3 regions of the Bacillus sp. JST-5 genome follow, and region 2 is predicted to be linked to each of the others. Evidence: riboswitches for the same ligand, from Rfam matches in the RefSeq annotation. Region 2 holds a riboswitch; each other region holds the start of a gene.
The links. Region 2 has a riboswitch for S-adenosylmethionine ahead of AC3ASS_RS05205 (O-acetylhomoserine aminocarboxypropyltransferase/cysteine synthase family protein). Riboswitches for the same ligand answer to the same signal wherever they lie in the genome.
Positions count from the first base shown of each region.

Region 1: it holds a riboswitch for S-adenosylmethionine, as region 2 does, so the genes downstream of both, metK (methionine adenosyltransferase) here and AC3ASS_RS05205 (O-acetylhomoserine aminocarboxypropyltransferase/cysteine synthase family protein) in region 2, are expected to answer to the same signal.
Region 3: it holds a riboswitch for S-adenosylmethionine, as region 2 does, so the genes downstream of both, AC3ASS_RS01395 (methionine ABC transporter ATP-binding protein) here and AC3ASS_RS05205 (O-acetylhomoserine aminocarboxypropyltransferase/cysteine synthase family protein) in region 2, are expected to answer to the same signal.

Region 1 covers NZ_JBYLHW010000043.1:11,558-22,252, forward strand. Annotated here, with positions in the region: gene ytkD (RNA deprotection pyrophosphohydrolase) at 142-615, shown strand; gene AC3ASS_RS09635 (ABC transporter permease) at 1,378-2,169, opposite strand; gene AC3ASS_RS09640 (ABC transporter ATP-binding protein) at 2,147-2,938, opposite strand; gene AC3ASS_RS09645 (ABC transporter substrate-binding protein) at 2,949-3,953, opposite strand; gene AC3ASS_RS09650 (alpha/beta hydrolase family protein) at 4,119-4,925, shown strand; gene AC3ASS_RS09655 (DUF2584 domain-containing protein) at 4,945-5,187, shown strand; gene pckA (phosphoenolpyruvate carboxykinase (ATP)) at 5,236-6,822, opposite strand; SAM riboswitch class I at 7,134-7,251, shown strand; gene metK (methionine adenosyltransferase) at 7,516-8,715, shown strand; gene asnB (asparagine synthase (glutamine-hydrolyzing)) at 8,884-10,695, shown strand, end outside.
Region 2 covers NZ_JBYLHW010000015.1:20,930-31,624, forward strand. Annotated here, with positions in the region: gene metX (homoserine O-acetyltransferase MetX) at 1-661, opposite strand, end outside; gene AC3ASS_RS05205 (O-acetylhomoserine aminocarboxypropyltransferase/cysteine synthase family protein) at 680-1,972, opposite strand; SAM riboswitch class I at 2,115-2,226, opposite strand; gene AC3ASS_RS05210 (hypothetical protein) at 2,530-3,471, opposite strand; gene AC3ASS_RS05215 (pyridoxamine 5'-phosphate oxidase family protein) at 3,707-4,162, opposite strand; gene AC3ASS_RS05220 (ABC transporter ATP-binding protein) at 4,175-4,912, opposite strand; gene AC3ASS_RS05225 (ABC transporter ATP-binding protein) at 4,913-5,686, opposite strand; gene AC3ASS_RS05230 (branched-chain amino acid ABC transporter permease) at 5,683-6,747, opposite strand; gene AC3ASS_RS05235 (branched-chain amino acid ABC transporter permease) at 6,760-7,644, opposite strand; gene AC3ASS_RS05240 (ABC transporter substrate-binding protein) at 7,755-8,927, opposite strand; gene hpaD (3,4-dihydroxyphenylacetate 2,3-dioxygenase) at 9,051-10,034, opposite strand; gene hpaB (4-hydroxyphenylacetate 3-monooxygenase, oxygenase component) at 10,120-10,695, opposite strand, start outside.
Region 3 covers NZ_JBYLHW010000003.1:12,585-23,279, reverse strand. Annotated here, with positions in the region: gene AC3ASS_RS01415 (YusG family protein) at 1-64, shown strand, start outside; gene AC3ASS_RS01410 (toprim domain-containing protein) at 170-508, shown strand; gene AC3ASS_RS01405 (thioredoxin family protein) at 547-849, shown strand; gene AC3ASS_RS01400 (MFS transporter) at 1,021-2,289, shown strand; SAM riboswitch class I at 2,396-2,506, shown strand; gene AC3ASS_RS01395 (methionine ABC transporter ATP-binding protein) at 2,651-3,676, shown strand; gene AC3ASS_RS01390 (methionine ABC transporter permease) at 3,678-4,367, shown strand; gene AC3ASS_RS01385 (MetQ/NlpA family ABC transporter substrate-binding protein) at 4,380-5,198, shown strand; gene AC3ASS_RS01380 (carboxymuconolactone decarboxylase family protein) at 5,341-5,709, shown strand; gene sufC (Fe-S cluster assembly ATPase SufC) at 5,947-6,726, shown strand; gene sufD (Fe-S cluster assembly protein SufD) at 6,744-8,054, shown strand; gene AC3ASS_RS01365 (cysteine desulfurase) at 8,054-9,280, shown strand; gene sufU (Fe-S cluster assembly sulfur transfer protein SufU) at 9,270-9,707, shown strand; gene sufB (Fe-S cluster assembly protein SufB) at 9,744-10,695, shown strand, end outside.

The DNA of each region.
Region 1 (10,695 bases), on a different contig from region 2:
ATGGATTAAAAAGCTTTCTTCTTTATTTATTGTTGGAAGTTATAAAAATTTACTATCATAGGAACAACAATTATTATTTACATATAAAGCACAACATTCATGAGGATGAAGTTAGATATGAACTTAGTTTGGAGGAAGCGTATGATACATTTTCTTGATCAAAATGGTAATAAAGTCTCCTTTTCATTTGAAAAACATCCTTTTCAACAATCTCCGAAACACGTATTTGTTATTTGCAGATATAATCAAGCTTGGTTATTAACCAACCATTCTGAGAGAGGATATGAATTTCCAGGTGGGAAAGTAGAAGATGGAGAAACGATTGAAGAATCGGCCATTCGAGAAGTTTATGAAGAAACTGGGGGAATTGTAGAAAATTTGCATTATATTGGTCAATATAAAGTAGATGACGGAAAATCATCTTTTGTAAAAGCTGTTTTTTATGCAGAAATTAAAGAAATAGTCCCAAAAGATAATTATTTAGAAACATATGGTCCTGTTTTGACTGATTCCACTCTTTCTAAAAATGATTTAGACCATACATATAGTTTTATTATGAAAGATGAAATGTTACAGCTTTGTTTATCCTATATTAGGAATCAAATATGGAAATAAAACAGGCTGGAAAAAACTGGTTTCAAGTAAGGAAAAGGAGAAATTGAGAGGTTATTTCTCAATGCTGAGGTTAAAGGAAAAATGATTTGTAATTCTGGAATATGAACTTGCAAGTCGACAAAAAAATGCAACTAGGTTGATTTTATTTGCAAGTGGATGGTTCGAGGGTGAATTGGTTATTCCAGTCATCGAAAAATCTTGCAACTCATATTGATAAATTTGCAACTTGATCGTTTGAGGTTGATTTTTTCTCAAAAAGGAAGGAATTGCAGGTGCCATCCTTACCGATGGGATGAAAATTTGCAACTCTGATTATCGAATTTGTAAGTTTACAAAGCGTTTTTGTAACTTTGAAAGAAGTATTTGCAACTAGCAAACATCGTATTTGCAAGTGAAAGAAAAAAACTTGTAACTATCGAAAAATTATTTGTAACTCTGGAATATGAACTTGCAAGTCGACAAAAACACTTGCAACTAGGTTGATTTTATTTGCAAGTTGAATGTTCAAGAGTGAATTTGTTAATTTTTAATAAAATGCAAAGCCAGTGAAATTTCACTAGCTTTATCTATTGTGAGGAGGATTTTGTCTCAGCCTCTTTGGACCCAACATACTAAACGGATTCAGATAAGGGTGTGAAGTTAGCCAGTTTTTGATACGGATTCAATAATCCCAAAGGCTAGTCGACTTTTCTTCACTTCTACTATAAAGAAATAGTAGCACAAACCTTGGCCTTGGTTTGTACTACTAATCTTAGTATGTTTTTAATGTTTAATTAATTTCTTTTCTATAAATTCTACAATTTGATACATTATAGTTGCGAAAATGGCAATTAGTAGTAAGGATAAAAGAACCAATGTAAAATTAAATACTTGGAAACCATAAATAATCATGTATCCTAATCCTTTTGAGGAAACTAAAAACTCACCTACAATAACTCCCACCCACGATAGTCCAACATTCACTTTTAATGTAGAAATAATTGTTGGGAATGAGGCTGGTAAAACGGCTTCCTTAAACGATTGCAATCGTGTTGCTCCAAATGTTTGCAATACCTTTAAATAATTTTGGTCTACCTCTTTAAAAGATGTATAGACGACAATAGTAGTAATAATAACTGAGATTATCGTTCCCATCGCAATGATTGAAGTAAATCCTGGTCCTAATGCAACAATTAAAATAGGACCTAGTGCCACTTTCGGCATTGCATTTAACACGACTAAATAAGGATCTATGACTTTTGAAAAGAATGGAAACCACCATAATAACGCAGCGATTATCGTTCCAAGGATCGTTCCTAAAATAAATCCCAATACTGTCTCGAATATGGTGACATATAGATGGGAGAATAATGTTCCATCCTGAATATTTTCAATAAATAGGTTCCAGACTTTAAATGGGGAACTAAAGATCAATGGATCAATCCAGCCAAATCTGCTTGAAATTTCCCATAAGACAAAAAATGATATAAAAATAATGAATTGGTAAAATCTTATCCAACGCTTTTCTCTTTTTATTTTTTGTAAAAATTGTTTATGAAGGAGCTGAATGTTCATATCTTGCTTCAAGTTTCTCCATCTCCTTCCATATTCCTTGAAATAGTTCATTAAATGATTCCGTATTTCTTGCATGGAAAGGTAATTGCTTTTTTATTTCGTCAGGGACAATAAAAGTTTTGTAAACAGTTCCTGGGTTCCTCGATAATAAATAGATGCGATCACTCATCGCTATGGCTTCTCCAATATCATGGGTAACTAATATCGCTGTTTTACCGAATTGTTTTAAGGTAGAGAATACTAAATCTTCAAGCTTCAATTTCGTTTGAAAATCAAGTGCAGAAAAAGGTTCATCAAGTAGGAGTAGTTTTGGATTTGTAGCAAGTGTTCGAACAAGTGCAACTCTTTGTCTCATTCCTCCTGACAACTGGTTCGGATATTGATGATTCACTCCATGAATCCCCATCTTTTCTAATAATTGAATCGTACGCTCTTTTGATTCTTTATTTAATTGATTGGAAATCTTTAAGCCTAATAATATGTTTTCTTCAATGGTTTTCCAAGGAAATAAATAATCCTGTTGGAGCATATAGCCAATATTATTTTTTTGGTGAAAAGTTGATTTGTTTTCTAAAGTGACCTCTCCGGAAGTCGGGCGGATTAAGCCAGCGATGATAGAAAGCAATGTAGTCTTCCCACAGCCGCTTGGTCCTAAGATCGAAATGAATTCTCCTTCGTTTACTTGAAAATGAACATTTTTAAGAGCCGTGTTAGCAGAGTCTTTTGTAAAATACGTATGATGTACATTATTGACAGATAGAAAACTCATAGACTGCCTCCTATTCATTGATGATTTTTTCTGCAATCTCTGTATTCACTAGCTCTTTATAATCCATTCTTTTTGGCAATTCACCAGCTTCTTCCATAATGTCTTGTAAGTTATTCCATTCTTCTTCGTCTAAAATTGGATTTTCTGCGAAAGATTTTTGGTCCTTGTATCGTTCAATAACCATAACAATAATATCCATATCTGTATCTTCAAAATATGGTTGAATAACTTTTGCAACTTCTTCTGCACTATTTTCATAAACCCATTTTTGTGCTTTATAGATAGCTCGTGTAAATTTTTCTATAATTTCTTTTTTATTTTTGAAATAACTTTCTTTTGTCATATAAGTTGTATAAGGTACATGACCACTTTCCGTTCCGAATGAAGCCACAATATAACCAATTCCTTCTTTTTCAAAAATACTTGCTTGTGGTTCAAATAATTGAACAAAATCACCAGTACCAGAGGCAAAAGCATTAGGAATATTTGCATAATCGACGTTCTGAATTAAATTCAAATCACTGTGAGGATCAATGTTATGTTTTTTTAGAACAAATTCTCCAACCATTTGTGGCATGCCACCTTTTCTTTGTCCTAAAAAGTCTGAGCCTTTAAGTTGCTCCCACTGAAAGTTTTCAATTTTTTCACGAGAAACTAAAAAAGTTCCATCCGTTTGTGTCAATTGGGCAAAATTTATGATAGGGTCATCGCTTCCTTGGGCTGTAACATATATACTTGTTTCAGACCCGACTAATGCGATATCTGCACCGTTGGATAGAAGAGTTGTCATTGTTTTATCTCCGCCCCAAGCAGTTTTTAAATCAATTTCAATCCCTTCTTCTTCAAAAAAACCTTTTTCAATGGCAACGTATTGTGGCGCATAAAAAATGGAACGCGTTACTTCAGCAATACGCACCTTTTCTAAGCTAGTAGAATTTTTTCCACATGCAAATAGGGTGAAAATTAGCATGATAAAAACTGTAGTTAAAGTGATGTATTTTAATGCTTTCTTCATGTTGCAGCCTCCCTTTAAAGTGAGATGATATAAAAATCTACAATATTCTATGTAATGTTCAAAAATGTGTGAATGCCTATATTCAAAGCTATACAATAATAAAAATTTGCAACAAACAGTGTGTTTGAGTAATGTTAGAGTACAAGGAGATAAAGGTGGAATACGATGAGTAAACATTTGATTTCAAAATATCCTTTTCCGTCACCTAATCCAAATATAGACCTTTCGATTGTCACCTATTGGTCTAATGGTTTAAAAGTGAAAGGGTTATTAGCTGAACCAAAAATGAAAGGAGAATATGAAGGATTATTATATTTACGCGGGGGAATAAAAAACGTTGGCATGGTTAGAGCCGCCAGAATCGCACAATTTGCACATGAAGGTATGATTGTTTTTGCCCCTTTTTACAGAGGAAATTGTGGGGGAGAAGGTTCTGAAGATTTTGCAGGAGAAGATCGTAACGATGCTTTTTTCGCCTATGAATTTTTAAAAGGGTATGAAAGAGTAAAAAATGGGAAGGTTCATGTTTTTGGATTTTCAAGGGGAGGAGTAATGGCATTATTTACAGCGATTCGATATGATGATGTCAGCTCTCTTGTTACATGGGGAGGCGTTTCAGATATGTTTTTAACATATGAGGAACGTGTGGATTTAAGAAGAATGATGAAAAGAGTCATTGGAGGATCACCGAACAAGAAATTTGATGAGTATAAAAAACGAACCCCATTATATGAGTTAGAAAATATCCATTGTCCCGTTTTAATTATTCATGGGTTAAAAGATCAAAATGTCTCTTATCAACATGCCTTACGATTAGAAAAGCGATTAAAGGAATTGAATAAACAAGTTGAAACATGGTATTGGGATGAATTTACTCATTACTTTCCTCCAGATGTTAATCGTAAAATTGTTCAACAATTAATTAAATGGATGAAACAAGTAGGAAAGTCTGATACGATGAAAATAGATTAAGGTGAAAGGGAGAGAAATGATGGGGATGCCATTTGAATTACAAACGGTGATTATTACAAATGGGTTTGAGAATAGACTCGATCAAAATTTTTTCGAATTAGTAAAGGATGGATATCATCTTTACCCACTACATGTCCCTATTCCTGTAAAAAGATCCATTGATGGTGATTTAACAGGAGAAGGAATTATACAAAAATTAGAATTGTCTGAAGGAAAAACAACTATTATTTATGAGTTATTAAAATTAAAGTCAATCAATTAAGCACTACATATAAAAATCCCCCGGAATACGTTTTTCCGGGGGATTATATTAACCAATTGGTCCGCCTAATTCCGCAATTTCCTTTGGAACGTTATTAAATTTCTTAAAGTTTTCACGGAATTGATTGGCCAATTCTTTCGCTTTCTTCATATAAGCTTCTTTATCTTTCCAAGTATTTATCGGTTGTAAAACTTCGTCAGGGACACCTGGTACATGGACTGGAATGTTTAATCCAAATATTTCATCTTTCACTGTTTCAACGTTTGAAAGTTCTCCAACTAATGCCGCTTGTACCATGGCACGGGTATAGGATAATTTCATTCGTGTTCCTACTCCGTACTCACCACCAGTCCAACCGGTATTTACTAAAAACACTTCCACGTGGTGTTGGTCAATTTTTTCTCCTAACATTTCCGCATATTTTGTTGCAGGTAATGGTAGGAAAGGTGCTCCAAAACAAGTTGAAAATGTTGCTTCAGGAGAGGTTACTCCACGTTCTGTTCCTGCAAGTTTACTTGTATAACCACTTAAGAAATGGTACATTGCTTGTTCTTTCGTTAATTTTGAAATTGGAGGAAGCACTCCAGTTGCATCGGCTGTTAAGAATAAAATGGTTGTCGGATGACCGGCAATACTAGGGTCAACGATATGCTCAATAGCTTGGATTGGATAAGCCGCGCGAGTATTTTCAGTTAATGAACCATCATCATAGTTAGGAATTCTTGTTTCTTCATCTAAAACAACATTTTCAAGCACTGAGCCGAAACGAATGGCATCGAAAATTTGAGGCTCTTTTTCTCTAGATAGATTAATACATTTTGCATAACAACCACCTTCAATATTGAAGACGCCATTAGCTGACCAACCATGCTCATCATCACCGATTAAGCGGCGATTAGGGTCTGCGGATAATGTCGTTTTACCTGTACCAGATAATCCGAAGAATAAAGCCACATCTCCTTCTTGACCAACATTGGCTGAACAGTGCATTGATAAAATCCCCATCTCTGGAAGAATATAATTCATTACAGAGAAAATGGATTTCTTCATTTCTCCTGCGTATTCAGTACCACCAATTAAAACGACTCTTTTTTCAAAAGAAATAATAATAAATGTTTCGGAATTGGTACCGTCAACAGCAGGATCAGCTTTAAATGTAGGAGCAGAAATGACAGTAAATTGAGCTTCATGATTTGCTAATTCTTCCATTGTTGGTCGAATAAATAATTGATGGGCAAATAAATTATGCCAAGCAAATTCATTGACTACTTGAATTGGCAAGCGATATTTTTCATCTGCTCCAGCAAATCCCTTAAATACAAAGACTTCATCTTTTTCTTTTAGATAGTTGATCACTTTTGTATATAATTTAGTAAAAGCTTCTTCGGAAATTGGTTGGTTAACAGAACCCCAATCAATTTTATCCTTAATTGAAGACTCTTCGACGATAAATTTATCTTTAGGTGAACGTCCAGTATACTTTCCAGTTGTAGCTCTTACTGCTCCTGTGGAAGTAAGGACACCTTCTTTTCTTTCTAACACTTTTTCAACTAATTGAGGAACAGATAACTGTACATGGATATTTTGGCCGGATAACAACTCATTCAATTCAGTGATAGTGCTGACAGAACTCATTAGAAAACCTTCCTTTTCGAAATATTTCTAAAAACATCTGAAAATAGTATAACACATTAATATGAATAGTCTATACTAATTGTTCTTTTTTCATTGAATTGTTAAAAGTTTTTCACATTAAAAGTAGCGACTATTTCCAGACTATAAAACGTCACATATATATAATAAGAAGAAATGAATCAGAAGAAAAGGGTTTAAGCAAAAGAAATATAAAAAATAGCGAATATTGACTATAGTATTTGTTTACAACATGGAAGAAATAAGTTGACATTGTTAAACAAGGTCAGTTATGATTTATGATTGAACGGATACTCTTATCCCGAGTTGGTGGAGGGACAGGCCCTATGAAGCCCGGCAACCAGCTTAAAATTATTTTTAAGCAAAGGTGCTAACCTGATGCAAGGTTTTCAATTCCTTGATCGATAAGAGTGAGAGGCAAATAATAACATTATACCTTTCCTCGAGGAGGAAAGGTTTTTACATGTCATTGCGATGATTACATAGGAATAATCTAAAACATTTGCCTTTGTTAATAACATTTTTTATAAATTATGAATGTTTTCTTCATACTAAAAGGGAAAAAAACAGTGTATCCGTTTCGCTATGTATTTGAATATATATAACCATTGCCAATTATCCGCCTTTCATAAAAAGTGGTCGGAGACAAGCAATGAATATGAAGGAGGGTTAACATTGACAAAACGTCGCTTATTTACTTCTGAATCCGTTACAGAAGGACATCCGGATAAAATTTGTGACCAAATTTCGGATGCAATTTTAGATGAAATTTTAGCTAAAGATCCAAATGCTCGTGTAGCTGCTGAGACTTCAGTTACAACTGGACTTGTGCTTGTAGCTGGGGAGATTACGACAAATTCATATGTTGACATTCCAAAAATTGTTCGTGATACTATCCGAGAAATTGGATATACACGTGCAAAATATGGTTTTGATGCTGATACTTGTGGTGTCATTACTTCTATTGATGAACAATCTCCAGATATAGCCATGGGTGTTGATAAAGCGTTAGAAGCAAGAGAGGGCTTAATGACTGATGAGGAGATTGAAGCTATCGGTGCAGGCGACCAAGGGCTAATGTTTGGATTTGCATGTAATGAAACAAAGGAACTCATGCCACTTCCAATTTCTTTAGCTCATAAATTAGCGAGACGATTAACGGAAGTAAGAAAAGAAGAAATATTACCATATTTACGTCCGGATGGAAAAACACAGGTGACGGTTGAATATGATGAAAATAATAAACCGGTAAGAATCGATACCATTGTCATCTCAACTCAACACCATCCAGAAATTACACTTGAACAAATTAAACGTAATATTAAAGAATATGTCATTGACCCAATTGTTCCAAAAGAATTCATTGACGAGCAAACGAAATTTTTTATTAATCCAACTGGTCGTTTTGTTATTGGAGGGCCACAAGGGGATGCTGGTCTTACTGGACGTAAAATTATTGTAGATACGTATGGTGGATATGCTCGACATGGTGGTGGAGCATTCTCTGGAAAAGATCCAACAAAAGTTGACCGCTCAGCTGCATATGCTGCAAGATATGTTGCTAAAAATATTGTAGCTGCAGGATTAGCTGATAAATGTGAAGTTCAATTAGCCTACGCTATTGGTGTAGCACAGCCAGTCTCAATTTCCATTGATACTTTTGGTACAGGGAAAGTAAGTGAAGATGTTTTAATTGATGTCGTTCGAAAAAACTTTGACCTTCGTCCTGCTGGAATCATTAAAATGCTTGATTTAAGAAGACCAATATATAAACGTACAGCTGCATATGGACACTTTGGACGTACAGATATTGATCTTCCTTGGGAAAAAACAGATAAAGCTGAAATTTTAAGAAAAGAATGTTTAGGAAAATAAAAAAGAATAATGATTTGTTGTATAATTGGTAAAAAGAAGTTACATTTTTAGTGTAACTTCTTCTTTTCTATATATGTCTAATAAAAGGGAATTTGCGTCTATTCAGCAGATCTCCCATTTACAAACAAAATTACTTTTTAATTTATTATAAGGATGTGGACGTATTTCATGTGTGGCTTTATTGGTTGTATAACAAATCATTTTGGACAAGTTAATGAAGAGGAAGTAAGTTCAATTAAAAATATGAATAAAATGATTCATCATCGTGGACCTGACGAAGAAGGTTACTATTTTGATGAATATGTATGCTTTGGCTTTAAACGATTAAGCATTATAGATTTAGAATCAGGTCAGCAACCATTATCTTATAATAATGATAGATATTGGATTATATTTAATGGTGAAATTTATAACTATATTGAGTTAAGAGAAGATTTGATAAAACAGGGGGATGTTTTCTCTACTCATTCAGATACGGAAGTTATTTTGGCTCTATATAACCGTTATAAAGAAAAATGTGTTGAAAAACTTCGTGGAATGTTTGCATTTGTCATATGGGATAAAGAAGAAAAAACGTTATTTTGTGCGAGAGATCCTTTTGGAATTAAACCATTCTTTTACAAAATGGATGGAGAAAAACTTTATTTTGCTTCAGAAAAGAAAAGTATATTATTGGCAATGAAAGAGGACAAACTCAATCATGATTCCCTGCAACATTATTTAACGTTCCAATTCGTACCGGAACCATATACGATGTCCGTACAAATTGAAAAATTATTGCCAGGTCATTATATGATCAAAAAAATAGATGAGCCGTTAAAAATTGAAAAATATTTTTCTGTAACTTTTCATCCTGTATTAAAAACTGAAGAAGAATGGGTCAAAGAAATTAGAGATGTATTATATGATTCAGTGAATGTCCATATGAGAAGTGATGTTCCTGTTGGATCGTTTTTATCAGGAGGAATTGATTCTTCCATCATTGCTACAATTGCCAGGGAATTCCATCCGAAAATTAAAACATTTTCTGTAGGATTTGAAAGAAAAGGATTTAGTGAAATTGATGTGGCAAAAGAAACAGCTGAAAAATTAGGCGTCGAAAATTATAGCTATGTAATCACTCCAGAAGAATATATGAAAGAGTTCCCGAGAATTATATGGCATATGGATGATCCATTGGCTGATCCTGCCTGTGTTCCCCTCTATTTTGTCTCTAGAGAGGCAAGAAAACATGTAACTGTTGTTCTTTCAGGTGAAGGAGCAGACGAATTATTTGGTGGGTATAACATTTACCAAGAACCAAATTCCTTAAAAATATTTCAAAGAATTCCAAGTTTAATTAAACGTATACTGCTCGTGTTATCAAAAATGATGCCAGAAGGAATGAAAGGAAAAAGCTTTTTAGAAAGAGGATGCACCCCGTTAGAAGAGAGATATATTGGAAATGCAAAAATGTTTACCGAACGAGAAAAAAGTTTATTAATGAAACATTATCGTGAAGATTTACCGTACCAATTAATAACAAAACCACTATATGCCAAAACAGTCGGGTATGATGATGTCAATCGGATGCAATATATTGATATACATACTTGGCTTAGAGGTGATATTTTACTCAAAGCGGACAAAATGACAATGGCTCATTCACTAGAACTACGAGTTCCGTTTTTAGATAAGAAAGTTTTTGAGGTGGCATCTAAAATCCCAAGTGAAATGAAGGTCAATAGTGGAACGACAAAATATATATTGCGTAAATCAATGGAAGGAATCGTACCGGACCACGTTTTACTAAGGAAAAAGTTAGGATTCCCTGTGCCGATTAGACATTGGTTAAAAGATGAAATGTATGATTGGGTCAAACAAATTATTTTAGAAAGCAATACGGATGAATATATTAACAAACAATATGTTTTGGATCTTTTAGAGAAACATGTAAACGGAAAACATGATTACAGTCGTAAAATATGGACGGTTATTACG
Region 2 (10,695 bases):
GGTACGTAACCATTCCTACCATTCGAGCAATGGAAAGACCGTTGACATCCGAAGCGTTTTCGTAATATCCGTTTTTCCAATTAGGGTCATGCAAAATGGCTTCAATTCCGATTCGATTAAACGCAATACCGTAGTCACTCAAATATGGAGTTACAGCTAAAGCAATGACATGTTCAACGGTATCCGGATATAATACTCCCCATTCTAATGCTTGCATTCCTCCTAATGAGCCACCGATTACTGCTTTCACGTGGTGAATTCCAAGTTGAGCGAGAGCTTTTTTTTGAAAATGAACCATATCTCGGATTGTAAAGAACGGAAACTGTGTACGGTATTCCTTTCCTGTATCAGGATTGATACTTGTCGGCCCGGTGGAACCAGAGCATCCTCCGAGTACATTAAAAGTAATAACTAAATATTGATTCGTATCAATATACAGGTTAGGTCCTACCATTCCCCGCCACCAACCGGGATGGTCGTCTGTTCCATATGTTCGTTCATTCCCGGTTAGTGCGTGAAAAATTAAAATAACTGGACCATTTTTATTTCCTACCATTTCATAGGAGGCAAGTGTATCTTTTAAAACCTCCCCGCTTTCTAGCTGTATATCTCCAACAAAAATAGTTCCATATGTGTGTTCATCTGTTATCTTCTGCAACATAATGATTCGCTCCTATTTTTATACCGTTACAGCTGCCACCGCCTTTGTAATGGCTTGATCAAGATCTGCGATGATGTCATCAACATTTTCAATACCTATGGAAAGACGAATGAGTTCTTCTGTCACCCCAGTTAAAGCTAGCTCTTCTTTACTTAATTGTTGGTGAGTGGTTGATGCTGGATGAATAATTAATGATTTAGCATCTCCAACGTTAGCGACATGAGAGAACAAAGAAATATGATCGATTACCTTTCTACCTGCTTCTCGTCCGCCTTTAATACCAAATACAACCATTGAACCGAATCCATGTTTTAAATATTTTTGTGCTAAAGGGTATGTTGGATGATCTTCGAATCCTGGATATGTGACCCAGTCAACATCCGGATGGTTTTTCAAAAATTGGGCTACTTTCAATGCATTTTCATTATGTCGTTCTAAGCGAAGGTGCAACGTTTCTAATCCTTGAAGCAAATAAAAGGCATTTTGCGGACTTAAACAAGGACCTATATCGCGTAACAATTGAACACGGAGTTTTACTGCATAAGCTACGTTTCCTAAATCGGCATATTTGAGTCCGTTGTAGCTAGGGTCTGGTTCGATGAAACCTTTGAATTTTTCATTGTTCCAATCAAAGTTTCCTCCATCCACAACGACTCCTCCGATTGAGTTTCCATGGCCGCCGATCCATTTCGTAGCTGAATGAACAACAATATTGGCTCCCCATTCAATCGGCTTACATCCGTAAGGTGTAGCAAAAGTATTATCGATGATTAAAGGAATCCCTGCTTCTTTTGCAATGTCAGCAACGGCCTCTACATCAAATACTTGTAAACTTGGATTTCCGATAATTTCTCCATATAACGCTTTTGTTTTTGGAGTAATCGCTTTTCTGAAATTTTCTGGATCAATCGCATCAACAAATTTAACTTTTATCCCGAATCGTGGAAGGGTTAAGGAAAATAAATTGAAGGTTCCGCCGTATAAATTTGTCGCCGCTACAATTTCATCCCCTGTTTCAGCGATGTTCAAGATTGCTAACGTAATAGCGGACATTCCGGATGCAGTTGCCACTGCTGCTGTTCCACCTTCTAGTGCTGCTACACGTTTTTCAAAAACATCCACCGTTGGATTCGTAATCCGAGTATAAATATTTCCTGTTTCCGCTAGTGCAAATAAATTTTGTGCATGTTCTGTATCGTTGAATACATACGACGTTGTTTGGTAAATCGGTACTGCTCTTGATCCAGTGGCAGGATCCACCTCTTGCCCTCCATGAAGCAATAATGTTTCATCTTTCAATGAATTAGTCATTTCACATACCTCCTAAAGTTTTCATTAAAGGGTGATAAGTGAGTATTTGGCAGATGGAATGAGAGGGAAGAGGAAGGATTTAGTAGGATATTTGTAATAAAAAACCCTCTTCATAAGAAGAGGGCGTAGTTTTTAGTTCCTCCTCTTATCTCTCAGATCATTTTGACCTGTAGGAATTGGCACCTTTTCAAACACGTCGTTTGAAGGTTGCCGGGTTTCATCGGGCCTAGTCCCTCCACCTCTCTTGATAAGAGTCAATACTCACTTATGAAATTGTTGTTAAACTGAATTATAATGAACGGACAAATTCTCGTCAATCAAATTTTTATAATTTTTTAAATAATAATGCAATGATGATTATTCGACTATTTTGCTAACGAGTTTTGTTTTTTGCATAAAGCTTGTAAGTTTGAATAGTCTTGTTTGAAGTCCCAAACATTTCGTGCATGGCCAAAATAAAAGCCTCTTCCTAACGAAGAGGCTATGAAAAGAAGCATAATAATTGACGAATAATCTATATATATCAAACTTGAATTCTCTAAGTCAAAAAATTAGTCTTATAATAAACCAATTTCCCTTTGGTTGTTTAGATCATCGGTTGAACGATCCAAAAGAATTTTTGCCGCTCGTTGGATATCCTCCATTTTTAATTGTTGCCATTCCGTTTGATCACCCGATAAATTATACATCGTCTTAATATTTTCTCTTATTAAATAAGCTGCATAACTATGTGGAAATTGTTGATCATTCTTTGCTTCTGCTAATATATTTCCCCAAACTCTTCCTCTATCTTCCATTAATTCTACTAATTTCGCACGGTACTCAAGGACATATCCAGGTAGATTCGGATAATGCTCATAATCATAGAAATGTTGCGCTTCATGTTTCAGAAAGGAAACGTTGAACACTTCATCATCTAATGGTTCATATGCTTCTTTCACACAGTAAAGTGCATCTTCTTTTGCCCACCCTCCTGCATAATGTTCGCCAAACGTTGCATAATGAAGCCAGCTTTGCATGATAAAGTTGGACATAAATATTACATCTACATTTTGTGTTCCTAAAGGCAGTTCGACTATATAGCTTTTTTTCTCATTCGTTTTCCAAATAAATGGTCCACGAAAAGGGGCCGTTACTCCGCCTAAAAAGTTCCATCCTTTATCTTCAAAGATCGATTGCAGTTCTTTTTCCACTTCATCAATATTTGAGCATGCAGGAACGAGTTCACTTAAATGTTGAAAAAGCCATTTCTCTCCCTTTTTAACATCTAGCTTTTTCATTAAAACAAGTAGAAAATATGTCTGATAAATGGATAATACTGAGTTAATAAACGGATCCTCTAGTTTTGACGGTTCATCTTCCTTACATGTAATAAATCGCTCCATTAGTCTTCCTTTCCACCGAACGACTTCAGGATGATCATCGGGCAATTCGTTTAAATATTGGATTGCTCCTAGCACATCTCCATTAAATAAAAAGTGCTTCACGTGTTGACTCAAAACATCAGCACCTCATCTTCCCCTTATGTATGTCTATTAGACGGAATAGCTAGTTTTATTGTTACATACATAGTCATTATTTGATAGAATAGTCCATCCATATAAAAAACAAAAATCACCATTTTCCAAGATAAAAGAAAATGGTGATTGATCGATATCATTTTCGGGGGATCCATACGTTATAATATGGGGCGATTGAATTTTAGTGCATGGCTTAAAAAAGAATTTTGTTCAATTAACTCATTAACGCTGTATACACTTGGACATCAAGCTCTTTTGCCTTTTTTGGATTGTACGTTTTTACATATTCAGGCTCTTTTGTAATTTTTGCTCCCCAAAACATACTTTCAAATACAGCTGAAACTTCTAATTCAATTTTCGCTAGTTTAATTGCCACTCCGTCCATTTTTTCTTCTAAAATTTTTGCCATCCCATGAATGGAATAAACGGTTTCATTAGCAATAACGGTTAATACAACGTTCGGATTTGCTTCTATATTTTTATAAAGTCTTGATTGATTCGTGACTGAAAACCGAATATGTTTTTCATCGACAGCCTTCACCCATGAAATAGCTGTAACATTAGGAGTTTTCGTTTCCCATTCGATGGTAGTTAATAACACTAGTTTTTCACCTTCAAAAAATTCCACCAAATCGGGAGAGAGTTGTTTAGGTATCTCTTTTTGTGCCATCAACATTCCTCCTTATGAAGTCTTTGATTCTATTTGACGTTTCCCTAAATATGTTTCAGCAATTTTTTCATCATTCAATAAATCTTTTGCTGCTCCTTCCATCGCAATTTCTCCGCGATCTAATACACATGCACGGTCAGCGATTTGCAAAGCAGCTTTGACGTTTTGCTCGACTAAAATTATCGTTGTTCCAAACTCATCTCTCATATCTTTTAACAGATTCATAATATCTTTGACTACTAATGGTGCAAGACCTAATGACGGTTCATCCAACATCATGAGTTCTGGTTTGGCCATTAAGCCGCGTCCAATCGCAAGCATTTGTTGTTCACCGCCACTTAATAATCCACCAGGGCGATCTAACATCGTTTTCAACTTCGGAAAAAATGATAAAACATGTTCTAGATCATTATGAATGGATGCTTTATCTCGTTTATAACGATGATACGCTCCTAGCAATAAATTATCTTTAACGGATAAATCATCAAAAATTTGTCTTCGTTCCGGAACGAGGCTGATTCCTTGTTGCACTACTTTTTCTACCGGAAGACCGGAAATTTGCTTACCTTTATAAAAAATTGTTCCTTCTTTTGGTGCATAAACACCTGCAATCGTGCCTAATAATGTACTTTTTCCTGCTCCGTTTGAACCAACTATCGCAAAAATTTCACCTAGATTCAGCGAAAAACTTAATCCCTTTAATACATGTAAATACCCGTGATTCACATGGAGGTTTTTTACTTCTAACATTTACACAACCTCCTCTTCGCCAAGATAAGCAGCAATCACATCCGGATTTTTCGACACTTCCTCAGGTGTTCCTTCGGCAATTTTCTTACCATAATCTAAAACGACAATATGGTCCGCTAACGACATAACCGTTTCCATATCGTGTTCTACGAAAAGAAAAGTCATGCCATTTTCTCTCATATTTTTTAAAACTTGAACTAGTTTTCTTGATTCTTCTGGATTTAATCCAGCCATCGGTTCATCAAGCAAAATAATCGCCGGTTCTGATACAGCGGCACGAGCTATTTCTAACAGACGTTGATTTCCGTAAGGGAGTGTCGCAGCCATTTCAAAAGCTAAATGATCAATTCCAACTAAAGCTAAATGATGCATGGCTTTTTCAAACGTTAATTTTTCTTCTTTTAAAACGCTCGGTAACCGAAGACCTGCAGCTAATATACCGGATTTCAAACGATGGTGGAGGCCGGTCATTACATTCTCAATAACAGTCATGTTTCCAAATACTTGTAAGTTTTGAAACGTTCGAGTAATGCCTAGTTTGGCAATTTGATAAGGTTTTTTTCCTGTAATCGGTACATCTTTAAACATAACTGAACCGCTTGTAGCAGGTAGAACGCCGGTAATCATATTAAACAACGTCGTTTTCCCAGCACCGTTTGGCCCAATCACAGCGGTAATTTTCCCTTCTTCAATGGAAAAGGAAACGTCATCTACCGCTTTTACCCCGCCAAACGTTTTGGTTAGTTGTTGAATTTTTAAAATTTCACGGCTCATCCATTGTCACCCCCAATAGATGGAGAGTTGCCTTCTTGCACATCTACTGTCTTATTTTTTTCTTTTTTCAATTTTGATCCAATGTAAGAAAGTCCTTTACTTAATGGCTGTGCTAACCCATTTGGCATATAAATTAAAATAACAACTAATAAAATTCCAAAGAAGACTGTTTCAAATTCTCCACCTGCGTTTGGTAAAAACATCGGGACAAGATCTTTTAACCATTCGCTTAAATAGACATAAACGAAGGCGCCAATTAGTCCACCCCAAACGCTACTGACTCCACCGATGACAACCATGATGAGAAACATAATCGATTGCATCGCATCGAAAAGTTCAGGGTTAATAAATAACGAATAATGAGAATATAAACTACCCGCCACTGAAGCATAAACCGCACTTAGCATAAATGTTTGAAGTTTATAGTTTTGTATATTGACACCAATCGAATCGGAAGCAATTTCACTTCCATGAATCGATTGGAGAGCTCTTCCAATTCTTGATTGAATCACATTCCGTGCAAAAATGATTCCTACAATCACCAAAAACCATACGAGAAAGTAAAAATGTTGGGTTTGAAAGGTAAAACCGAATAGTTCAAACCGCGGAATACCAAAAAATCCGTTTAACCCGCCTGTAATACCTTTCCACTCTTTAAAAAACGTATAAACGATAATACCAAACCCTAAAGTTGCTAGCGCTAAATAATTTTCCTTTAGCTTAAACGTCGGAATTCCAATAATGACTGCGATGATGACGGAGATGAAGATCCCGACTAAAATTCCGATGATTGGAGACAGCCCCATTTTCACCGTCATATACGCCGATGCATAAGCTCCTATTCCATAAAAGGCTGCTTGCCCTAGTGAAATTTGCCCAGCATAGCCCATTAATAAATTTAATCCCGTACAAACAAGAGCGTAAATTCCAACAAGGATCAATGTACTTAACACATAATTATTCGAACTAAAAATAAACGGTAAAATAAAAATGATAACTGCTATGGAAAGGGGACCTAGTAAACTACGATTATATAAGTTTGCTAATCCTTCTTTTTTCATGTCACTCTCCCCCTATACTCGTTTGCCCGATGCTTTGGCAAAGATTCCATTTGGTGCAACAAATAAAACAATTAACAATAACGCAAAACTGATCGCATCTTTATAACCGGACGAAAAATATCCTTCGGTAAATGATTCTAAAATTCCGATAATAAACGCACCGACAACGGCCGCTGGTGCATTTGTTAAACCGCCAATCACAGCTGCGATAAAGGCTTTAATTCCTAGCATTAACCCCATGTTATACGACGCACCGGAAATTGGAGCGATAATAATTCCTGCTAATGCTCCGAGACCTGCACTGACAGCAATCGCTAAAAAAGACATTTTTAACGGATTAATTCCCATTAATCGAGCGGAAAAACGATTGACGACTATGGCTGTTAACGCTTTTCCAATATACGTTTTATTAAAGAAATATCCCATCGCTATAAGTGCTAATAACGAAATACCAATGGCCCATAAACTTTGCGGCTGCAAAGCAGCATTGATTATCCGAATTGGTTCATTCCCTGTAAACGGTTTTAACGTATGAGGTTGAGTTCCCCAAATAAAAATGGCGATACCACGAAAAGCAAACGAAACCCCGATGGTAATAATGATTAAAGTTGCCAGCGAAGAGTTTCTTGCCGGTCGGATCGCTAATCGTTCGAATCCCCCACCGATAATGACTACGATTAAAATGCTTAAGATGATCGCGATCATTAACGGTAAATTCATATTGACGAGAGAAATACATATTAATGCCCCTAACATGGCGAATTCCCCTTGGGCAAAATTCAAAATTCCCGTCACATTATAAATCGTGACAAACCCAACGGCGATTAACGCATAAATACTTCCAACCGTTAAGCCGGTAAATAACAATTGTAAAAATTGGGTGAGAAATTCTTCCACTCTGCGTCACCTTCTTCCTAGTTTATTTCTTTCACAGATTGGATGAAGGGCGGGAATTGAATATTCACCGCCCAACTATTTATGGTGAACCCCTTTTTTGACCGTTTTTTTTACTCCCCTAATGTCCATTTTCCATCTTTAATTTCAACCATCACTAAGCTATCTGCATCTAATCCGTTATGATTTTCTTTACTCATATTAAAGATTCCTGATATACCGACAAAATCTTTAATATTGTTTTCAATATAGTCACGAACTTTTTCTTTATCTGTACCTGCATTTTCTAGAGCTTCAAATAAAATTTGCACTGCATCCCAACAATGTCCGCCAAATGTACTTGCATCGTAAGAATATTTGCTCTCAAAATCTTTTTTGTATTGAACTAATGTTTCTTTTTGTGGATCAGAATCTGGAAGTTCATCAATGACAAGTAAACGTCCTGCAGGGAATAGTACCCCGTTTGCTGCATCCCCAGCTAGTTCGATAAATTCTGGTGACCCAATTCCATGGCTATTAATAATTGGAACATCGATCCCAATTTCACGAATGTTTTTCGTTACGATAGCTGATTCTTGTGTCGTTCCCCACACGATAATCGCTTGTGGATTAGCTTTTTGAACACGAGTTAACATCGCTTTCGCATCTGTTACTGTTGCCTCAAACTCTTCTTTTATGATCGCTTCTACCCCATAGTCGGATGCGTATGCTTCAAATTCTGCTAAACCGCTAGTTCCATATGGGTTTGCAACGTTTAACCATGCGACTTTTGTTAACCCATTTTCTTTTAAATACGATAAAACTTTAGGGATAACGACGTCGTCCCCTTGTGCAGTTTTGAATGTCCAATGTCTAGAAGATTTGTCATCTGGGAATACCACTTGCTTACTTGCTGCAAGTGATAAATATGGAATTTCAGCTTCTTCTATAATTGGAATCATTGCTAAGCTATTTCCACTAATGGTTCCTCCAACAATCGCCATTACTTTATCTTGTTCAATAAGCTTTCTTGTCGATAATAGCGCTTCATTTTGGTCAGATTTATCATCGTAGGCAATCAGTTCAATCTTTTTCCCGTCAATTCCTCCCTTTTCATTAATTTGTTCGACTAACATTTTGATCGTATCCATTTCAGGTTTCCCTAATGGAGCTGAACTCCCTGATGCTGAGAATATTCCTCCGATTTTAATAACATCGTCTCCATCTCCAGAAGTGGAATCACTAGAACAGGCTGCCAAACTAAACAAGAGAATGACTGAAAGCATTAATAACAAAAATTTTTTCATACATTTCCCCCTCCCTCCAACAGGAACATTTTTAATATTCTGAAAAATTTATGTTGAAAGAAAGCTGCTACATGGGAAAATCCTACATAGCAGCTAATCTAAGATGGATACGCTTACATTTGATTAAATAACAAAATCTGGCTTCTTTTTCGTTAATCGTGGAGGTTCTATTTTCACATATTCACCTGTTTCTATATCTAGTACAGGTGTCGCTTCGTTAAACCAGCTATCTGGTGCTGCGTGGCCCCAGAATGTTTGACGGCGTGGGTCATCGATATGCCATTTTACTGGTTTAAAATCTGGATCACTTGTTAAGTAATCACCGTTGTAAAGTTCAATTCTGTTTCCATCTGGATCTCTTAAATATAAGAAGAACGCATTAGAAAGTCCATGTCTACCAGGACCTCTTTCAATGGAATGAGCATACCCCATAGACGCTAATACGTCGCAAGCATGGATTAAGCTCATAGGATCGCTTAACCAAAATCCAATATGATGAAGTCTTGGGCCATCTCCATTCATAAACGCTTGGTCATGAACGTTTGGCTTTCGATGAAGCCATGCTGCCCAAATTTCTTCCTCATCAGTAGTTGTATATTCAGAGCAACGGAAATCAAGCTCGTTGATGTAAAAGTTATAAGCTTTCTCAACATCTGGCACTAAGCAATTGACATGGTCAATTCTTTGAATTCTTGCTCCTCGATATAAATCATAGCGTTGGAGTAATCGTTCCACCGTCTCCATTTCATGGAAAAATTCTAAAGGTACTCCGTTTGGATCTTGTACGCGCAGTGCTCTACCTAAAGCATATTGCGTGCCTTTTTCCAACCATTTTGTTTTAAACCCTTTTGCTTTGAAAAATTCATACAAAGAATCTAAATCAGATTCATTCATAACTTTATATCCTAAAGCATGTACTCCGGGTTTGTCACCTTTTTTTAGCACTAAGCTATGGTGAACATGTTCTTCCAACCCTCTTAAGTAAATATGGTTTTCATCATGAGCTGTTTCGATAAAACCTAATGCGTTTACGTAAAAATCACGAGCCTGATTAAAATCTGTTACATTCATGACCACTCGAGCGATACGGATAATATTAAAACTCATTGTAACCCTCCTGAATCCTCAATAATATTGAATTAATATTTCCATTATTCTAAAAATTTAATGGATGAAATGAGGGAATTTTCCTTTATACGTTTGCAAATTGGTCTTTAGCTGACGCTTTTAAACGTTTCAAGAAGTCAGCAACCATTTCTTTATATGGCTCTTTATTAAAGGTATCGTAATACACATTGGACATACGGACTGGATCACCAAAGAAATAATATTCATACAATGCTTGTCGTCCTCCAAAAGAACTTAAGCAAATGTCCCATGCCAAGCGGAACAATTGTGTCTTTTCGTAACCGTCAATATGTGCTCCTTGTGTATAACGATGAACAAGCGCTCCAATTTCTTCGTTATTGAAATCAGCTTGGGTTGGGAGTCCAATTAATCCTGAAGCACCTAGTATTCTCATAATCTCAACAATACGTTGATAAATTTTTGGATACCAGTTTCTAGCCGCATTTAACGGTGCAAAATCTGGTGTCATGTTTCCGTATTTATCAATGGATGCATTGTTCTCCGCACGATATAAATGAGAACGCATCGTTTCTAAAATAATCATAATTTCGGATGCTTTCTCTTTTACATGCATGAATTGTTCAATTCCGATAGCTTCCATCATGCTTAAAACGACACCTAGCGCAAATTCCGTTTTTAC
Region 3 (10,695 bases), on a different contig from region 2:
GGCTACGGTTGAAGAACCAAATATGAAATATACTGATTGTGACGATGAAGCAGGGTGGTGTTAAAAGGCAGTGGTTTTCCGCTGTCTTTTTCTATAATATTAATAATAAGTGCAGCTTTCATTATATGATAAGATGATAGAATGAGAAAAAAGTTTTTATGGTGATCATATGGATGATAAAGTCATTATTGTAGAGGGGACAACTGATAAGAAAAAAGTATTGGAAGTTATAAATGAAGATGTTGAAATCATTTGTACAAACGGAACAATTAGTATTACTCGATTAGACGAATTAATTGAAGAGTTAGCTGATCGAGAAGTATATATTTTAGTTGACTCCGATCATTCAGGAGAAAAATTAAGAAAATTATTCAAACGAGAGTTTCCAGAAGCTCATCATTTGTATATTGATAAAGAATATCGGGAAGTAGCTGCTGCCCCTCAACATCATATTGCTTCTGTCCTCTTAAAAGGGAATATTGAAGTTCAGACCAAGTATTTACTTTGAAAACTTTTTCCTCGGAATTTTAGTAAAGGATGTTAATAATGCAAGAATGGAATTATGAGCAATTGAAAGATAATTTATTGAAAAATAAACGATGTGCATTTTATTTGTATACCCCTTTTTGTGGGACATGCCAAGTAGCAGGGAAAATGTTAGAAGTTGTATCGGAACTTATACCACATTTACCCATTGGTAAAGCAAATCTTAACATCATCCCAAGATTAGCGAATGATTATAAAATTGAAAGTGTCCCTTGTCTTTTACTATTTGAACATGGAAAAATCGTCGAAAAAATTTATGCTTTTCATTCTGTCCCATACTTATTAGAAAGGTTAAAAAAGTAATCACCCGTGCGGTGATTTTTTTATTGAAAAATATTTAGTTTTCTTAAAAGTCTTTCTTTCTTTTTTTACTTATTAGTCTTTTCGAAAAAGTGAAAAAAATAGTTGCCTTTTCTTAGTGGAGGAGATAATATATTTAGGGATGCGAAATAAATGAGGGGCGGAATAGCGACAATGGCTTTTTTTCATGAATGGTCAAGTCAATTAAAAAGTTATAATCAAAATATTAAACTTGCGTTGTTAGCGAATATATTTGCAAACATCGGACTTGGCATTTTTATGGTTATTTATAATTTCTACATTCGAGAATTAGGATATTCCGAAAGTGTGAACGGTCAAGTAATTGCTATGACATCTTTAGCTACGGCACTTGCTCTTGTACCGGCAGGAATTTTAAGCGACAAACTTGGAAGAAAAAAAGTCATGGTGTTTGGAATTGTTACGTCTTGCATAATTTTATTTGCAAGAAGTATAGTGGAATCTCAAGATTTACTAATTGTCACTGGCTTTGCAACAGGTTTGACAGTTGCTTTTCTTCAAGTGTCTTCGATTCCTTGGTTGTCTGAAAACTCAAGTATCTCTCAACGGGTACACTTATTTAGCCTTCATTCCGCTATAATGACTGCCTCTACCGTAATTGGAAGCACATTAGGTGGTATTTTAACGGATTTATTCTCACTTTTCACAACAGAATTACAAAGCATTCGAATCGTTTTAATAACAGGAAGTGTCTTTTATTTATTGGCTTTTTTTCCAATTGTAAAATTAAAGGAAAGAAAAAAGAAGAAGGTAATTCCTACTGCTAGAAAAACTTCTTTCTTAAATTTAAAGGAACATAAAGGAAGTATAAAAATTATTGCTCTTTTTGCTATCGCTCAATTAATCATTGGTGTCGGTGCAGGACTTGTCATTCCATATTTAAATTTGTACTTTGCAGATCGTTTTCATGCTTCTACAACCATCATCGGAATGATTATTTCATTAGGTCAGGCAGTAACGGCTGTTGCCATGTTTATTGGGCCAATGGTAGTTAGAAAAGTAGGAGAAGTAAAAGCCGTTGTTTATTTACAAATGTTATCGTTGCCATTTCTCCTATTGACAGCTTATACACAAAATTTGTGGCTAGCAGCCATCGGATTTTTATTTAGGCAGGCATTAATGAATGCGGGAAATCCTATTCAAATGTCATTAATGATGTCTAAAGTGGATGATTCTGTTAAAGGATTGGCAAATTCGGTCAATCAAATGGTATTCAATTTAGGATGGGCGTTAATGGGACCAGTGTCAACTGGAATCGTCATTCAGTATGGATCTTATTGGGGATACGCAACTGTATTCACAATAACGGCTGTATTATATTTCATTGGTTCTCTCTACTTTTTTATTGTTTTCCGAACTTACAATAAACAAAAATTAGAAGACAAAATAGCAAAATCAAGTTAATAATAATTATTGAAATATTCCCAATTTACTAACTTTAATGATTGTTATTGACGATTATTTGTGTGGATGATAGAATCAGTTTCATCAATTGAATAACGTGAACGTTCTCTTATCAAGAGAGGTGGAGGGATGTGCCCTATGAAACCCGGCAACCGTCAATGAATCGTCATTGAAATGGTGCCAATTCACACAAAGCGTATGCTTTGAGAGATGAGAGGAAAAGGTTAGTTTAATTATGTTTGTTAAGCTTATCCCTTTCTGCTCTTAAAGCAGAAAGGGTTTTTTATTGCGTTTCAATACTATTACTTTAATTCGGGGAAACTTTCGGATAGAGGGTATATTGAGTGAGGAAGGTGAGGACATGATTTCTATTCAAAATGTAAAAAAAGTGTTTCGAACAAAAAATGGCGAGCTTACGGCCGTTAATGATATAAACTTAACCATTCAAGAAGGAGAAATTTTTGGTGTCATCGGTTACAGTGGTGCTGGAAAAAGTACTCTTTTACGAATGCTGAACGGCTTAGAGACTCCAACGTCGGGAACGCTCCAAGTCAATGGGAAAAACATTTCAAAAATTAAAGGAAAAGAATTAAGAAAAGCTAGACAAAAAATTGGGATGATCTTTCAGCACTTTAATTTACTTTGGTCAAGAACAGTCAGTGAAAACATTGCTTTCCCATTAGAAATCGCTGGTATTCCGAAAAAAGAAAGAGAAGAAAGAGTAGCCGAGCTAATTAAACTTGTTGGTCTAGAAGGAAAAGAGAAATCGTATCCTTCCCAATTAAGCGGTGGGCAAAAGCAAAGGGTAGGAATTGCAAGAGCATTAGCTAACCATCCAAGTGTATTACTTTGTGACGAAGCAACAAGTGCACTGGACCCAGAAACGACCGATCAAATCTTAGACCTACTTGTTAATATTAATAAAAAATTAGGCTTAACTATTGTTTTAATTACTCATGAAATGCACGTGATTCGCAAGATTTGTCATCGTGTGGCCGTCATGGAGAATGGAAAAGTCGTAGAACTGGGACCAGTACTTGAAGTGTTTAAAAACCCGAAAGAAGCTATAACAAAAAGATTTGTTCAACAAATTACCGAGCCAGAAGAGGCGAAAGATGCCGTCCAACATTTAATTGAAAAATATCCTAATGGAAAAATTGTAAAACTATCTTTTGTCGGGGATGTCGTAGAACAACCTGTAATAACGAACTTAATTAGAGAATATCCCGTCACTGTAAATATATTACAAGGGAACATATCGCAAACGCAAAACGGAGCATATGGGACTTTATTCATTCATCTAGATGGAAATGAATCATCTATTCAACAAGCGTTGGATTATGTTAAAAGCAAGAGCGTTGGAATTGAGGTGATTAAAAGTGAATAGTATTTGGGAAGATTTCTATTCCTCGGAGTTGGGTTTATTTCCAAACGTTAATTGGGAAAAAACTTTTGAAAAAACTCAAGAAACTTTGTACATGACAGGTGTTTCTATCGTTTTTATCTTTATTATTGGGATTCTATTAGGTCTATTATTATTTTTAACATCTAAAGGGAACTTATGGGAAAACCGTTTTGTTAACCAATTCATTGGTGGGATTGTGAATATTTTTCGTTCCATTCCGTTTGTTATTTTGATTGTACTATTGATTCCATTTACAAAAATTTTGGTCGGTACAATGATTGGGAAAGAAGCTGCGATTCCATCATTAATCATCGGTGCTGCACCTTTTTATGCAAGAATGGTTGAAATAGGATTGAGAGAAATTGATAAGGGGGTGATTGAAGCGGCTAGAGCCATGGGGGCAAGCACAACAACGATTATATTCAAAGTGCTGCTTCCAGAATCGATGCCAGCACTGATTTCAGGAATCACTGTTACCGCCATTGCATTAGTTGGTTATACAGCAATTGCAGGAGTTATCGGAGCTGGTGGACTAGGTGACTTAGCATACTTAGATGGATTTTCACAAAACAATAACGATGTAACATTAATTGCAACAGTATTTATTTTACTTATAGTTTTCATTATTCAATTTATTGGAGATTTTCTTACTAACTTAATTGATAAACGATAGGAGAGAAATGAAATGAGAAAATGGATAGCCGTATTAGTTACTTCAATTTTCATTTTAGCATTGGCTGCATGTGGAAATAGTGATGATAAAGACAATAAAACATTAGTTATTGGAGCAACAAATGAACCTCATGGAATGATTTTAGAAAAAGCAAAACCACTATTAAAAGAAAAAGGAATTGACTTAGAAGTAAAAGTGTTTAGTAAATATGAGTTGATTAACCCAGCACTCGCAGATAAATCTTTAGACGCAAACTATTTCCAACATATTCCTTACCTTGAAGCACAAATGGAAAAATTCGGTTATGAATTTGAAAATGCTGGCGGTATTCATATCGAACCAATCGGTGTATATTCGAAAAAATATAAAAGTTTAGAAGAGCTACCTGACGGAGCGACGATTATTTTAAGCAATTCAACACCAGATCACGGAAGAATTTTAACTCTATTAGAAGCAAATGGTCTCATTAAATTAAAAGACGGAGTAGATAAAATTACTGCATCTTTTGATGATATTGCTGAAAATCCTAAAAACATAAAATTCAAATATGATTACGCTCCAGATTTGTTACCAACTATTTTCAACAATAACGAAGGTGATGCGGTAGTCATCAATTCGAACTATGCGATTGATGCTGGTTTAAATCCAGTTGAGGATAATATTGCCATTGAAGATGCAGATTCTCCATATGTGAACGTGATTGCTGTTCGTAAAGGGGATGCAAAAAAAGAAGAAATTCAAGCGTTAATCGAAGTACTCCATACAAAAGAGATAAAAGATTATATTCTTGAAACATGGAATGGTGCAGTGGTTCCAGTTGATCAAGAATAATGAAGGGAAAAAGAATTTGTCCAAATACGGATAAATTCTTTTCTTATTATATATAGGAAATTTCTAGTACTTATAGCTAAAGCATAGATGTCATTTAGAATAAGCATACTATCCTTGAAAAAAAGGATAGGAGAGATGAAAAATGGAACAATTTGAACCTAGTAATAGTATTGAAGCTGCCCTTCATGAATTTAAACAAGGTTTAGGAACTTTTACTGAAAAAATGCCAAAAATAGCTAAACATTTTAATGAATTTAGTAAAGCTTGTTTTGAAGATGGAAAGTTATCGAAAAAACATAAACAATTAATAGCATTAGCCAATAGTGTTATAACCCAAGACGAATATTGTATCATTTATCATACAAAAGGATGCTTAGATGAAGGCTGTTCTGAAGAGGAAATTTTGGAAGCGATAGGGGTTTCAGCAGCATTTGGTGGTGGAGCGGCATTAAGTCAAGCAGTTACGCTTGTCCTAGAAGCAATTGAGACATTAAATCAGTCTAATCAATAATATTTTGAAAAGAGAGTTCTTTTCAACTCTCTCTTTTTTTGTATCTTACATAATGAAGATATAGATGTTATATTGGTAAAGTAAAGGGCATGAGTAGACTCTTGCATACATATGATCATACCCTTATTAAAGGATTGAAAAAGTTGCTAACACTTTTCATTTGTTATAAGATTGTAATGAGAATAAAATGAGAATGATTTGAAATCTTTCATTAAATAAGATTACGGAGGTATACAAATGGCAGTATTAACGATTAAAGATCTACATGTAGAAATTGATGGAAAAGAGATCTTAAAGGGAGTTAACCTTGAAGTTAAAGGTGGAGAAATACATGCAATTATGGGGCCGAACGGTACAGGGAAATCTACCCTTTCCTCCGCTATTATGGGCCATCCTAAATATGAAGTAACTAAAGGATCCGTTACATTAGACGGACAAGATGTATTAGAAATGGAAGTAGATGAACGTGCAAGAGCAGGATTATTCTTAGCAATGCAATATCCTAGTGAGATCAGCGGGGTAACAAATGCTGACTTTTTACGTTCTGCAATAAATGCTCGTCGTGAAGAAGGCGATGAAATTTCCTTAATGAAATTTATTCGTAAAATGGACGAAAAAATGGAATTATTAGAAATGGATCCTGACATGGCGCAACGTTATTTAAATGAAGGATTTTCTGGAGGAGAAAAGAAACGTAATGAAATTCTTCAATTAATGATGTTAGAGCCAAAAATCGCTATTTTAGACGAAATTGACTCCGGATTGGATATTGACGCGTTAAAAGTTGTATCAAAAGGAATTAATGCTATGCGTAGCGATGACTTCGGTTGCTTAATTATCACCCACTATCAACGTTTATTAAATTACATTACTCCTGACTACGTTCATGTAATGATGCAAGGACGAATTGTTAAATCAGGTGGTCCTGAGCTTGCTCAACGCTTAGAAGCTGAAGGATACGACTGGATTAAGCAAGAACTAGGTATCGAAGATGAGACAGTAGGGCAAGAATCGTAAGTGTTAGGAGGATAAAAATGACCTTGGATATTAAATTACCATTTGATCAAGAGTATGTTCGCTCTTACTCAAATAAAAACAATGAACCAGAATGGTTAATGAATATACGTACAAAAGCTTTTGATTTAACTGGTACATTACCATTACCTAAACCGGATAAAACGAAGATCGATAAATGGAATTTTACTCAATTTAAAAATCATACTATTGAAAGTCAACCATTCAATTCTATTGAAGATCTTCCGGAAGAAGTAAAAACGTTAGTTGGTGCAGATGAAGAGCATAAGAGTTTATATATTCAAAGAAACAATACCCCTGCATATATAAAAATATCACCAGAACTAAAAGAGAAAGGTGTTATTTTCACTGATATTTTTACAGCAGTAAAAGAACATGAAGAATTAGTGAAACAATATTTTATGACGAAAGCGGTCAATGTCGACGAACACCGCTTAACAGCGTTACATGCTGCGTTTATGAACGGTGGGGCATTCCTATACGTTCCGAAAAATGTGAAAGTAAAAGAACCAATTCAGGCAGTATATATCATTGATGATGAAAATACAACTTTATTTAATCATGTCGTTGTTGTAGCAGATGACAACAGTTCTGTAACATTTGTGGAAAACTATATTTCCACAGCTAATGCTGAAGAAATGATTGTCAATATTATTAGTGAGGTAATTGCTAATAATAATGCTAAAATCCTTTACGGAGCAGTAGATAATCTGTCAAAAGGTACAACAACTTATGTTAATCGTCGTGGTGTGGCTGAAAGAGATGCTCGAATTGAATGGGCATTAGGTTTAATGAACGATGGAGACACTATTTCTGAGAACGTCACAAATTTAATTGGTGATGGTTCATTTGGTGATACAAAAACTGTTGTAGTTGGTAGAGGAAAACAAACACAAAACTTCACAACAAAAGTTGTTCATTTTGGTAAAAACTCTGAAGGTTACATTTTGAAACACGGTGTAATGAAAGACGAAGCTTCTTCGATTTTTAATGGAATCGGTAAAATTGAACATGGGGCAACAAAAGCGAATGCAGAGCAAGAATCTCGTGTGCTAATGTTAAGTCCTAAAGCTCGTGGAGATGCTAATCCAATTCTACTTATTGACGAAGATGATGTTACTGCAGGTCACGCAGCTTCTGTCGGTCGTGTTGACCCTGTACAATTATATTACTTAATGAGTCGCGGTATTCCTAAAGATGAAGCCGAACGATTAATCATTCATGGATTCTTGGCTCCAGTCGTGAATCAACTACCTATTGAAGGTGTTAAAGAACAATTAATCCAAGTAATTGAAAGGAAAGTAAAATAATGAATATCCGCGATATTCGCTCATATTTTCCAATACTGGATCAAGAAGTAAATGGTAAACCTCTTGTATATCTTGACAGCGCTGCAACATCACAAAAACCTGTTCAAGTGATTGAAGCTTTGAATAAATATTATCGTGAATATAATTCAAATGTTCATAGAGGTGTTCATACGTTAGGAACAAAAGCTACAGACGGTTACGAAGGCGCAAGAGAAAAAGTTAGAAAGTTTATCAATGCCAATACCGTTCAAGAAATCATATTTACTAGAGGAACAACATCAGCAATTAATTTAGTAGCCGCTAGTTACGGATTGGAACATGTGAAAGAAGGAGATGAAATTGTCATCTCCTACATGGAACATCATAGTAACTTAATTCCATGGCAACAAGTAGCTAAGAAAACAGGAGCAACATTAAAATATCTTCCAATGCAACAAGATGGAACCATTACGTTGGAAGATGTTAAAAACACGGTCACACCTCAAACAAAAATTGTTGCTATCACATATGTTTCAAATGTCCTTGGTACGATTAATCCTATAAAGGAAATTGCTGAAATTGCGCATCAAAACGGAGCGATCATCGTAGTTGACGGTGCCCAAGCTGCTCCGCATATCAAAATTGATGTTCAAGAATTAAATTGTGATTTCCTTGCTTTTTCCGGTCATAAAATGTGTGCTCCTACCGGCATAGGTGTTTTATATGGAAAGAAACAATTATTAGAAAAAATGGAACCAATCGAATTTGGTGGCGAAATGATTGACTTTGTTGATTTATATGATTCAACATGGAAAGAACTCCCTTGGAAGTTTGAAGGTGGAACTCCAATTATAGCCGGAGCAATCGGTCTTGGTGCTGCTATCGATTTTCTAGAAGAAGTTGGTATGGAAAATATTTTGGAACATGAACACCAGTTAGCTAAGTATGCTATGGAAAAAATGTCCACTATTGAAGGAATAACCATTTATGGACCAGCTGCGGATAAACGTGCTGGGGTAGTAACTTTTAATATCAAAGATGTACATCCACATGATGTCGCAACAGTGTTAGATTCAGAGGGAATAGCTGTTCGTGCCGGACACCATTGTGCACAACCATTAATGAAATGGCTAAACGTTTCTGCAACAGCTAGAGCTAGTTTCTATTTATACAATACCGAGGAAGATATTGACCGCTTAGTGGCCGGACTTGTTAAAACAAAGGAGTATTTCAGCGATGTCTTTTAATCATTTAGATCAATTATATCGTCGAGTCATCATGGATCATTACAAAAATCCTCGCAATAAAGGTAAGTTAGAAGACGGTAGTTTAACCGTTGATATGAATAATCCTACTTGTGGTGATCGTATTCACTTAACTTTAAAAGTAGAGGAAGGAAAAGTAGTAGATGCAAAGTTTGAAGGAGAAGGATGTTCCATCTCAATGGCATCTGCATCTATGATGACTCAAGCCATTAAAGGAAAAGATATAGAAACTGCATTGAAATTGTCTAAAATTTTCTCAGATATGATGCAAGGAAAAGAAGTTGACGATTCCATTGATTTGGGAGATATCGAGGCTCTACAAGGGGTTTCGAAATTTCCGGCTCGAATCAAATGTGCAACTTTAGCTTGGAAAGCCTTAGAGAGAGGAATCGAGCAAGAAAAACAATAATAGGCAACTAGCCGAAAAGAAATGGAGGAATCGATCATGGCGAAAAAAATGCCGGAAATCGGGGATTATAAATACGGCTTTAGAGATAAAGACGTATCGATATTCCGTTCAAAACGAGGCCTAACGAGAGAAATTGTAGAAGAAATTTCTCGAATGAAAGAAGAACCACAATGGATGCTTGATTTTCGTTTAAAAGCTTTAGAACATTTTTATAAAATGCCTATGCCTCAATGGGGCGGGGACTTATCAGCTTTAGATTTTGATGAAATTACGTATTATGTCAAACCATCAGAACATACAGGTCGTTCATGGGATGAAGTGCCTGAAGAGATTAAACGTACGTTTGACAAATTAGGTATTCCAGAAGCAGAGCAAAAATATTTAGCAGGGGTATCTGCACAATATGAATCAGAAGTTGTTTATCACAATATGAAGGAAGACTTAGAAAAATTAGGGATTGTCTTTAAAGACACTGATTCCGCGCTAAAAGAAAACGAAGATATTTTCCGTAAATATTGGGCAACTGTTGTTCCACCTACAGATAACAAATTTGCAGCATTAAACTCTGCTGTATGGAGTGGTGGATCATTCATTTACGTTCCAACAGGTGTAAAAGTAGATACGCCACTACAAGCATACTTCCGCATTAACTCTGAGAATATGGGGCAATTTGAACGTACATTAATTATTGTTGATGAAGGTGCTCACGTTCACTATGTGGAAGGATGTACAGCTCCAGTTTATACGACAAACTCTTTACACAGTGCAGTTGTTGAAATTATCGTTAAAAAAGGGGGATATTGTCGCTATACTACGATTCAAAACTGGGCAAACAACGTTTATAACCTAGTTACTAAACGTGCAGTTTGTGAAGAAAACGCAACAATGGAATGGATCGATGGTAACATTGGTTCTAAATTAACGATGAAATATCCAGCTGTTATTTTAAAAGGTGAAGGTGCTCGCGGTATGACCTTATCCATTGCTC